Linked DNA regions of Saccharobesus litoralis. The protein of the gene in region 1 interacts with the protein of each later gene in a pairwise test. Links are inferred from orthologs where the notes say so. Each region holds a gene or a part of one and is shown in the gene's direction. Other genes may lie near its edges.

Region 1 (2,833 bases):
TCGAATATTCAGATGACATTTGCCGCTGGGGATTTTACGGATAGCGACGGGCGCTCTAATCAGTCGTCTTACACGCTAAATGCAACGAATATAGAGCAAAGATACGCGCGTTTTTATGCGCAAGATGCGGCCGATACCATTGGCGGTGCAGCTGATATTCGTGCGCAAATTCAGCATTGGAACGGCACTCAATGGCAAACCACCACGGATGACGATGCCAGTATCTTGCCGCTGGATGCTTTTGATGCCACGCCAGCAAAAAGTGCTGATAGCGACCCATTTACTGTTACGGTCACCGCGAGCAATGGTGACACCAGTTTGGTAACTGCGACAGGGCGTTTCGGTAATTCAGATCCGGTTAGTGTTGGGCAATTTAATATTGAATTTGATCACGCTGATACTGCGCTAAGTAGTGGTAGTTTAATTTTACAGTGGGATGCAAGCTCTTTACCGAGTTGGTTATTTTTTGCTTGGGATGGTAATAGTTTGTCCGTTCCACCTGCGACCCGTGTGGCATTTGGTAATCGCCGTGGTAATGAACGTATTATTTCTTGGCGTGAAAGTAATTAGCGTTATGGGGTTACAAGCATAAATACTCGGCATGTATCATACCAAACATGAAACTTGCGGCTTAAGCGTACTCTCTTTATCTACACCTTTGCCTATATTTATCCTGTTTTGGCTACTGAGTGCAAAAAAGCTCGTTAATTATTAAACTTCCTTAGCTCAAGTCTTGCTGAAATTAGGCATGGTTGGTAAAGTTAGCGCAAAAAATTTTCCTCTAATTCTGTACTCGGGAAGCCCCCTCCATGCTTAAGAAATTGCGCGGCTTGTTTTCTAACGACCTATCCATCGATTTAGGTACGGCGAACACACTTATCTATGTCAAAGATCAGGGTATTGTCCTGAATGAACCTTCGGTTGTCGCTATTCGTCAAGAGCGTGCTGGCGGACAAAAGTCAGTTGCCGCAGTGGGCACAGCGGCAAAACAAATGTTAGGTCGTACACCAGGCAACATTAAAGCCATACGCCCAATGAAAGACGGTGTTATTGCCGACTTCTATGTCACTGAAAAAATGTTACAACACTTCATTAAGCAAGTGCACAACAATAACATTTTACGTCCGAGCCCACGGGTTTTGATTTGTGTACCTTGCGGAGCAACGCAAGTGGAAAAACGTGCCATTCGTGAATCGGCCATGGGCGCAGGTGCGCGTGAAGTCTATTTGATTGAAGAGCCTATGGCGGCAGCAATTGGTGCGGGTATGCCAGTATCTGAAGCGACAGGTTCAATGGTAATCGATATCGGTGGTGGTACGACCGAAGTTGCGGTTATCTCGTTAAACGGTGTGGTTTACTCGTCATCAGTACGTATCGGTGGTGACAAATTCGACGAAGCGATTATCTCTTATATTCGTCGTAATTTTGGTAGCTCGATAGGTGAAGCGACCGCAGAGCGAATTAAACATGAGATTGGCTCAGCTTATCCGGGTGATGAAGTGAAAGAAATTGAAGTGCGCGGCCGTAATGTAGCTGAAGGTGTACCTCGTAGCTTCACGCTCAACAGCAATGAAATCCTAGAAGCGCTGCAAGAGCCATTACAAGGTATTGTGAGTGCGGTTATGGTGGCGTTAGAAAAATGTCCACCTGAGTTAGCATCTGATATTAGTGAGCGCGGTATGGTATTAACCGGTGGTGGCGCATTACTGCAAGACCTTGACCGTTTATTAATGGAAGAAACCGGAATTCCCGTGGTTATCGCGGATGATCCATTGACCTGTGTTGCACGCGGTGGTGGCGAAGCGATTGAAATGATTGATATGCATGGTGGCGATTTATTCTCTTACGACTAAGAAGATAACATGACGCCAGTGCAGTAAAAAACCAAAGAAGTTAACTAAGCCGGGACCAGCCCGGCTTTGTCGTATTCTTAGATTGCCATTTTTCACCGGTAATCACACACTAAATAGCGGTTAGCAGAGAAAAAATGAACCCTTTATTTGGCAGAGGGCCATCCATACAAACCAGAATGACCTTGGCAGTTATCCTGTCCATTGTCCTGATTTTTGTTGACCATAAACACGACGGTTTTAAACAAGTGCGGGTATTTCTTAACTCGCTAGTCAGTCCGTTGCAATATGCGGCTAACATTCCACAAAACTTACTGGATTTAACCACCACTTCACTCGCTTTTCGTAGCCAATTAATAGAAGAAAACGATCGTTTAACTGAGCAACACCTGATATTAAGCGAGCGTTTGCAGCGCATGGCCTTTATCGAACGAGAAAATCAAAGATTGCGCGCTTTACTTAAATCACCCGCGCGTGAAGTTGTTGATAAAATGGTTACCGAGGTGATGTCGGTTGAAAGCAACCGCTCTTCGCAGCAAGTGGTGATCAACCGTGGTTCGTTGCATGGCGTTTACCTTGGCCAACCTGTATTAGATGATCAGGGTATTGTCGGGCAAGTTATCAGTGTGGGCTCCACGACAAGTCGTGTATTGTTGATCTCAGATATTACTCATTCCATTCCCATCCGTGTGGCTCGTAACTCTGTGCGGTCGATTGCTTCAGGTGCAGGCTATTTGCAGCGTATGGAGCTTAATCATGTGCCGCATAGTGCTGACATTAAAATGGGCGATCTTTTGGTGACCTCAGGTTTAGGTGGGCGTTTTCCTGAAGGTTATCCAGTGGCTAAAGTCAGCCAAGTTGATTCTAATCCGAGTTTACCCTTTGCCAAAGTGGTGGCTGAGCCTGTGGCTAAATTAGAGCGTATTCGTTATTTGTTGTTACTTTGGCCGCCTAATGTTGAGCAGAAACCCATTTTTGAAGCT
Region 2 (2,957 bases), 100 kb from region 1 along the record:
CTTTGCGTAATGGGCGTAGAAAAAACACAAGCGACTCAAAAGCCCAAAATGCCTGAGTTGCGGCAACAAATTGAGCAAGCCGGTTGGCCGTTTTGGGCTGGTTTAGTGTTTTTCTTTTGGGTACTGATTGGCTCACTGTGGTTAATTGAATATGTCAGTGAATGGCTGGTTGATGAAAATCGCTTACCGGTTAAGCAAATCGTCGTTCAAGGGCAGCAAGACTATTTGACTAAGCAAGATGTGTTGCAAGCGTTAGAGTTGCAAATGAGTCAAAGTTTTTTTGCATTAAATGTCGATAAAGCGCAGCAGCAATTAGAAGCGCTGGATTGGATATACAGCGTATCGGTACGCAAAGAGTGGCCGAATAGATTGAAAATTTACATTACAGAGCAAAATCCACAAGTACATTGGAACGGGGATTTTTTGTTAAATGAATATGGTGATGTATTTCAAGCAGATACGGATAGGTTACAACGAGAGTTAGCTTGGTTATTTGGCCCAGAAGGGGACGAAAATCAAGTATTAGAAACCTATCAAAAGTTAAGTGAGTTAATGGCTTTGTATCACGTAACCATTAACGAAATGTCGCTGTCTGAACGGCATGCTCTGCAAATAACGCTAAAAGACGGGGTTAAGCTTAATTTAGGACGAGAAGATTGGCTTAATAGAAGTCAGCGATTTTTGCAACATTACCCGCAGTTGAAGCGGGCGCATAATTTAGATTATGTCGACTTGCGTTATGACACTGGGTTTGCGGTTGGATTAAAACAGAATAATGAAGATCAGAGTTGATTATGTCTAAGGTGACGGACAGAAATTTAATAGTGGGATTGGACATAGGCACAGCGAAAGTCGTCGCTGTCGTTGGTGAAGTTTTACCAGACGGTGCGGTGAGTGTCGTGGGTGTCGGTAGTCATGCATCGCGAGGTATGGATAAAGGTGGTGTGAATGACATTAACCTAGTTATTCAATCGATTCAGCGAGCTGTTGAAGAAGCTGAACTGATGTCAGGCTGCCAAATATCGTCGGTTTATATCGCGATATCGGGTCGACATATCCAGTGCCAAAATGAAAATGGCATGGTGCCGATCAGTGAGCATGAAGTGACACAAGATGATGTGGATAACGTGATCCATACCGCCAAGTCAGTGCATTTGCCAGCTGAACGTCGGGTACTACATGTTTTGCCTCAAGATTACAGTGTTGATATTCAAGAAGGGATTAAAAGCCCAATTGGTATGTCGGGCGTGCGCTTAGAAGCTAAAGTGCATTTAGTGACCTGTGCTGACGACATGTCAAAAAATATTGTTAAGTGTGCTGAACGTTGCGGGTTACGCGTTGATGATTTGGTGTTCTCGGCAATTGCGTCCAGTGATTCAGTGCTAACAGATGACGAGAAAGAGCTTGGGGTTGCTGTTGTTGATGTTGGAGCCGGCACTATTGATTTAGTTATCTATGTGGATGGTGCTATACGACATAACGCGGTTATTGCCGTTGCGGGTAATCAAGTCACTAAAGATATTGCGCAAATTTTCCGTACGCCGATGAGTCATGCGGAGCAATTAAAGGTGCAATACGCTTGCGCAATGCGCCACATGGTTAGCATAGAAGAAAGTATTGAAGTGCCTAGCGTAGGTGGGCGACCAGCGCGTTCTATGTCGCGCCACACTTTGGCAGAAGTTGTCGAACCTAGATACCAAGAGTTATTTGAGTTGGTTCGCGAAGAGATCAGTAAAAGCGGCTTAGAAGATAAAATAGCAGCAGGGATCGTTTTGACCGGTGGCACGGCCAAAATGGAAGGTGCTGTCGAGTTTGCCGAAGACTTATTTCAAATGCCGGTTCGTTTAGGTAGCCCAGTTAATCTTAAAGGGTTAACTGAGTATGTAGATGATCCGAGTTATGCAACGGCTATCGGTTTGTTGCATTACGGTAAAGATCAAATAAATAACCAGTATGCCAACCGAGTTGAAGATAGCTCGGCTGGCTTGTGGCAACGCATTCATAGCTGGTTTAAAGGTGAGTTTTAGTCGCGGTTGTTGCCTTGGGGTGACAAGCGTGGAAGCTAAATTTGGAAATTTCGTTTTGGGAATAAACATAAAAAAGTAAGTAAGTGGAGAGAGTCATGTTTGATTTAATGAGTGAGCAAGCTGATGAAGCTGTCATCAAAGTTATTGGTGTCGGTGGAGGTGGCGGTAACGCCATTGAGCATATGGTTGAACACACCATTGAAGGTGTCGAGTTTTTAACCGCAAATACGGACGCGCAAGCCTTAAGAAATTCACAGTTAGCGCCTGAAAACAAGATTGTTTTAGGTCGTGATGTGACTAAAGGTTTAGGTGCAGGTGCTAACCCTGAAATCGGTCGTCAAAGTGCAGAAGAGGATCGTGACGCGATCCGCGATGTGATCAATGGCGCAGACATGATTTTTATTGCCGCAGGTATGGGCGGTGGTACGGGTACGGGTGCAGCACCTGTCGTTGCCGAAGTCGCGCGAGAAATGGGTATTTTGACGGTTGCTGTTGTAACTAAACCATTCCCATTTGAAGGTCGTAAGCGTATGGCTTATGCCGATCAAGGTATTGATGCGTTAGCGGCAAGTGTTGATTCGTTAATCACAATCCCTAATGACAAGTTATTGAAAGTGTTAGGTAAAGGCACTTCTTTGTTGGATGCATTTAAGGCAGCCAATGACGTGTTATTTGGTGCGGTGCAAGGTATTGCCGAGCTCATTACTCGCCCAGGTTTAATTAACGTTGACTTTGCCGACGTACGTACAGTGATGTCGGAAATGGGTACCGCAATGATGGGTACAGGTGTCGCTAAAGGTGAAGACCGTGCAGAAGAAGCGGCTGAAATGGCAATCTCATCTCCTTTATTAGAAGACGTTGATTTAGCCGGCGCGCGAGGCATCCTAGTTAATATCACTGCGGGCATGGATATTAGCATTGAAGAATTTG
Region 3 (3,029 bases), 770 kb from region 1 along the record:
AAGTAATTCACGAATTGATCGCTTTGCTAAAGTGTTAATGGAGTATGGTTTAGTGACGATAGTTAGGCGCACCCGAGGTGATGATATTGACGCAGCTTGTGGTCAATTAGTCGGCGATGTAAAAGATAGAACAAAACGAATGTTGAAAAAACGCGAAAAAGGCGAGAATATCAGCATTAAATCTATTTAATTTATTATTTTATGCGGATAATTGGCGCGTTACTTTTAGTCGGTATGGCAACTCACATAGCGGGTTGTGTGACAAAAACAACCTATGCTGAAAGTGGAAAACCTGTAATAGAGCGGGAACAAAACCCGACCGAGATCGCGCAAACGCGCCTAGCGCTGGCTTTACGTTATATCAATGCTGGCAACTATTCGCAGGCTAAATATAATTTAGATGCAGCGCTTAAACATGCTCCTGAAATGCCTGAGGTACATTTTAGCTTAGCTTATTATTATCAAACCGTTAACGAGTTAGACAACGCCAATCAAGCTTATTTGAAAGTGTTACAACTGCATCCAGATAATGGCGATGCCTTAAATAACTACGGCACATTTTTGTGTCAAACAGAACGGTTTGTCGAAGCTGAACAATATTTTTTAAAAGCAGTTGCGCAAGATGAGTACATAAGAGAGTCGCAAACTTATGTTAATTTAGGCGTCTGTTTGCTGGAAAATAAACAAAAACAAAAAGCACACAGTTACTTATTAAAAGCACTTGAACATAACCCCTACAATGTAAAAGCATTGATGGAATTAACCGAATTATCCTTAGATGCGCGCCAATTACAGGAAGCGCGTAATTATTTGCAGCGTTACGAAAAAGCGACCCGATCTGGCCGTTCAGCCCGCAGTTTATGGTTGGGCTATCAAATTGAAAGCCAGCTTAAAAATAATATGGGTGCTGAACAATATGGTCGTACCTTGGTACGCTTTTATCCAAATGCTTCTCAAACTAAAGCTTATATTGAACTTACTCGATGATGACTGAAAAAATAGAACAAGAACAACTTACAGAAAGTCAGCCTACGCCGGGACAAATGCTGCAAGAGTTACGCGAGTTACAAAAATTGTCTCGCCAAGATGTGGCTGATAGCTTGAATTTAAAAATTGATATCATTGAAAAAATTGAGAAAAATCAATTCAAAGATATCGGCACACCTTTGTTTGTTCGTGGCTATTTAAAGTCTTGCGCCAAGCTATACGGTATTGAAGAAGAAAGCGTCATGGCTTTGTATGATGCCATGTCTGACGCGCCGCAAGTTCAACGGGTTAAAATGACTAGCTTTTCACGCCGTACCTCGCGTGAAGCGCACGATAGTCGCTTAATGTTAGCAACTTATATCATTATTGCGATAGTCATTTTGTCGTTTGTATTATGGTGGTGGCAGCGCGATCAAGCACCAACGTTTAACTCGTTGGTTGACGTTGTTAATGAGCAAGTGAGTGACACTCAAGCTGCTGATCCCACTTCATCTGCGAGTGATGAGCAAAAAGTACTAAGTGCAGGCGAGCCAAGTGCAGATGAGCCAAGTACAGATGAGCTTGCTCAGCCATTAGACAGTGTTGCGCTAGATGAGACGCCACAACAAGAATTAGCTAATCAAGAGCAAGCTAGTTCAACAGCCATTTCCGCTGCACCATTGGTTCAAGATCCAACACCGAAAACAATTGCAGCTGACAGCTCGCAGCAGTCAACTGCTTTATTAAACGTTGCAACACCAGATGGTGCCGTCGCAATGGAATTAACCTTTATTGACGATTGTTGGCTGGTGATCACGGACGCAACCGGTCGAGAAATTGCCAATGGTGTTAAGAAAAAAGGTTACGTTATGCCTGTTTCTGGCGTTGCGCCGGTTAGTTTTGTATTGGGTGCACCTGAAAATGTCAGTATGACATTTGATGGTAAAACGATTGATATGACCCAGTTTAAGGCCGGACGCGTTGCACGATTTAGTTTACCGTTTGATCATGAATAAGCGTGTAAAAGTTATTTTCCCAATTTATTAGTGAGTTAAGCATGTTTCACGAGTCTCCAATTAAGCGTAAACCCACCAAGAAAATTTGGGTTGGTAAAGTACCAGTCGGTGGTGATGCACCGATTTCTGTTCAGTCAATGACAAATACAGAAACGACAGATGTTGATGCAACTGTCGCGCAAATTCAGCGTATTGCTGATGCCGGTGCCGATATTGTGCGTGTTTCTGTACCGACAATGGAGGCAGCAGAAGCGTTTAAATTGATTAAACAACGAGTGGATGTTCCACTAGTAACAGATATTCACTTTGATTATCGCATAGCGTTACAAGTGGCTGAATACGGTGCGGACTGTTTGCGTATTAATCCTGGCAATATAGGTAACGAGCAGCGAATTCGCTCAGTTGTTGATTGTGCACGCGATAAAAACATCCCTATTCGTATCGGGGTTAACGGCGGTTCACTAGAGCGTGACATTCAAGAAAAATACGGCGAGCCAACAGCGGAAGCTTTGCTTGAATCGGCTATGCGCCATGTAGATATACTAGACAGATTAAACTTTGATCAGTTTAAAGTGAGTGTAAAAGCATCGGATGTGTTTTTGGCCGTAGGTGCCTATCGTTTATTGTCAGCGCAAATTGATAATCCTTTGCATTTAGGTATTACTGAAGCTGGTGGTGCCAGAGCAGGGGCGGTTAAATCGGCAATTGGTTTAGGTATGCTATTGAATGAGGGCATTGGTGATACATTGCGCGTATCTTTAGCGGCTGATCCTGTCGAAGAGATTAAAATTGGTTTTGATATTTTAAAATCATTACGTATTCGTTCACGCGGCATTAATTTCATTGCTTGTCCGAGTTGTTCTCGTCAAGAGTTTGATGTCATTGGTACCATGAACGCACTTGAAGAGCGTTTAGAAGATATTACTACCCCGATGTCGGTGTCAGTGATTGGTTGCGTAGTCAACGGCCCAGGTGAAGCCTTAGTATCTGATGTTGGCCTTGCCGGTGCTAAAAGCAAAAGTGGCTTTTATTTAGGTGGTGAGCGTC

The links. The genes of interacting proteins can lie anywhere in the genome.
Region 2: the proteins of C2869_RS21450 (region 1) and ftsA interact in binary tests that used the Escherichia coli proteins (3 or more experiments, as listed by UniProt). The link is inferred for Saccharobesus litoralis from one-to-one orthologs.
Region 3: the proteins of C2869_RS21450 (region 1) and C2869_RS18160 interact in binary tests that used the Escherichia coli proteins (3 or more experiments, as listed by UniProt). The link is inferred for Saccharobesus litoralis from one-to-one orthologs.

Annotation. Positions count from the first base shown.
Region 1 is NZ_CP026604.1:5,600,964-5,603,796, reverse strand. What follows is about bases 58-2,831. They hold C2869_RS21450 (rod shape-determining protein), read left to right. Parts: upstream 58-809; coding sequence 810-1,853; downstream 1,854-2,831. Other genes in these bases: mreC (rod shape-determining protein MreC), read left to right, coding at 1,988-2,831; C2869_RS21455 (DUF6701 domain-containing protein), read left to right, coding at 58-570. Also shown: more of C2869_RS21455, read left to right, coding at 1-57; more of mreC, read left to right, coding at 2,832-2,833. UniProt on the Escherichia coli protein: Forms membrane-associated dynamic filaments that are essential for cell shape determination. Acts by regulating cell wall synthesis and cell elongation, and thus cell shape.
Region 2 is NZ_CP026604.1:5,500,615-5,503,571, reverse strand. Bases 13-2,910 are described here. They hold ftsA (cell division protein FtsA), read left to right. Parts: upstream 13-794; coding sequence 795-2,027; downstream 2,028-2,910. Other genes in these bases: ftsZ (cell division protein FtsZ), read left to right, coding at 2,123-2,910; C2869_RS21090 (cell division protein FtsQ/DivIB), read left to right, coding at 13-792. In the rest of the region: more of C2869_RS21090, read left to right, coding at 10-12; more of ftsZ, read left to right, coding at 2,911-2,957. UniProt on the Escherichia coli protein: Essential cell division protein that assists in the assembly of the Z ring. May serve as the principal membrane anchor for the Z ring.
Region 3 is NZ_CP026604.1:4,828,116-4,831,144, reverse strand. Bases 13-2,982 are described here. They hold C2869_RS18160 (RodZ domain-containing protein), read left to right. Parts: upstream 13-983; coding sequence 984-1,982; downstream 1,983-2,982. Other genes in these bases: ispG (flavodoxin-dependent (E)-4-hydroxy-3-methylbut-2-enyl-diphosphate synthase), read left to right, coding at 2,024-2,982; pilW (type IV pilus biogenesis/stability protein PilW), read left to right, coding at 202-987; C2869_RS18170 (bifunctional tRNA (adenosine(37)-C2)-methyltransferase TrmG/ribosomal RNA large subunit methyltransferase RlmN), read left to right, coding at 13-190. Outside these bases: more of C2869_RS18170, read left to right, coding at 1-12; more of ispG, read left to right, coding at 2,983-3,029.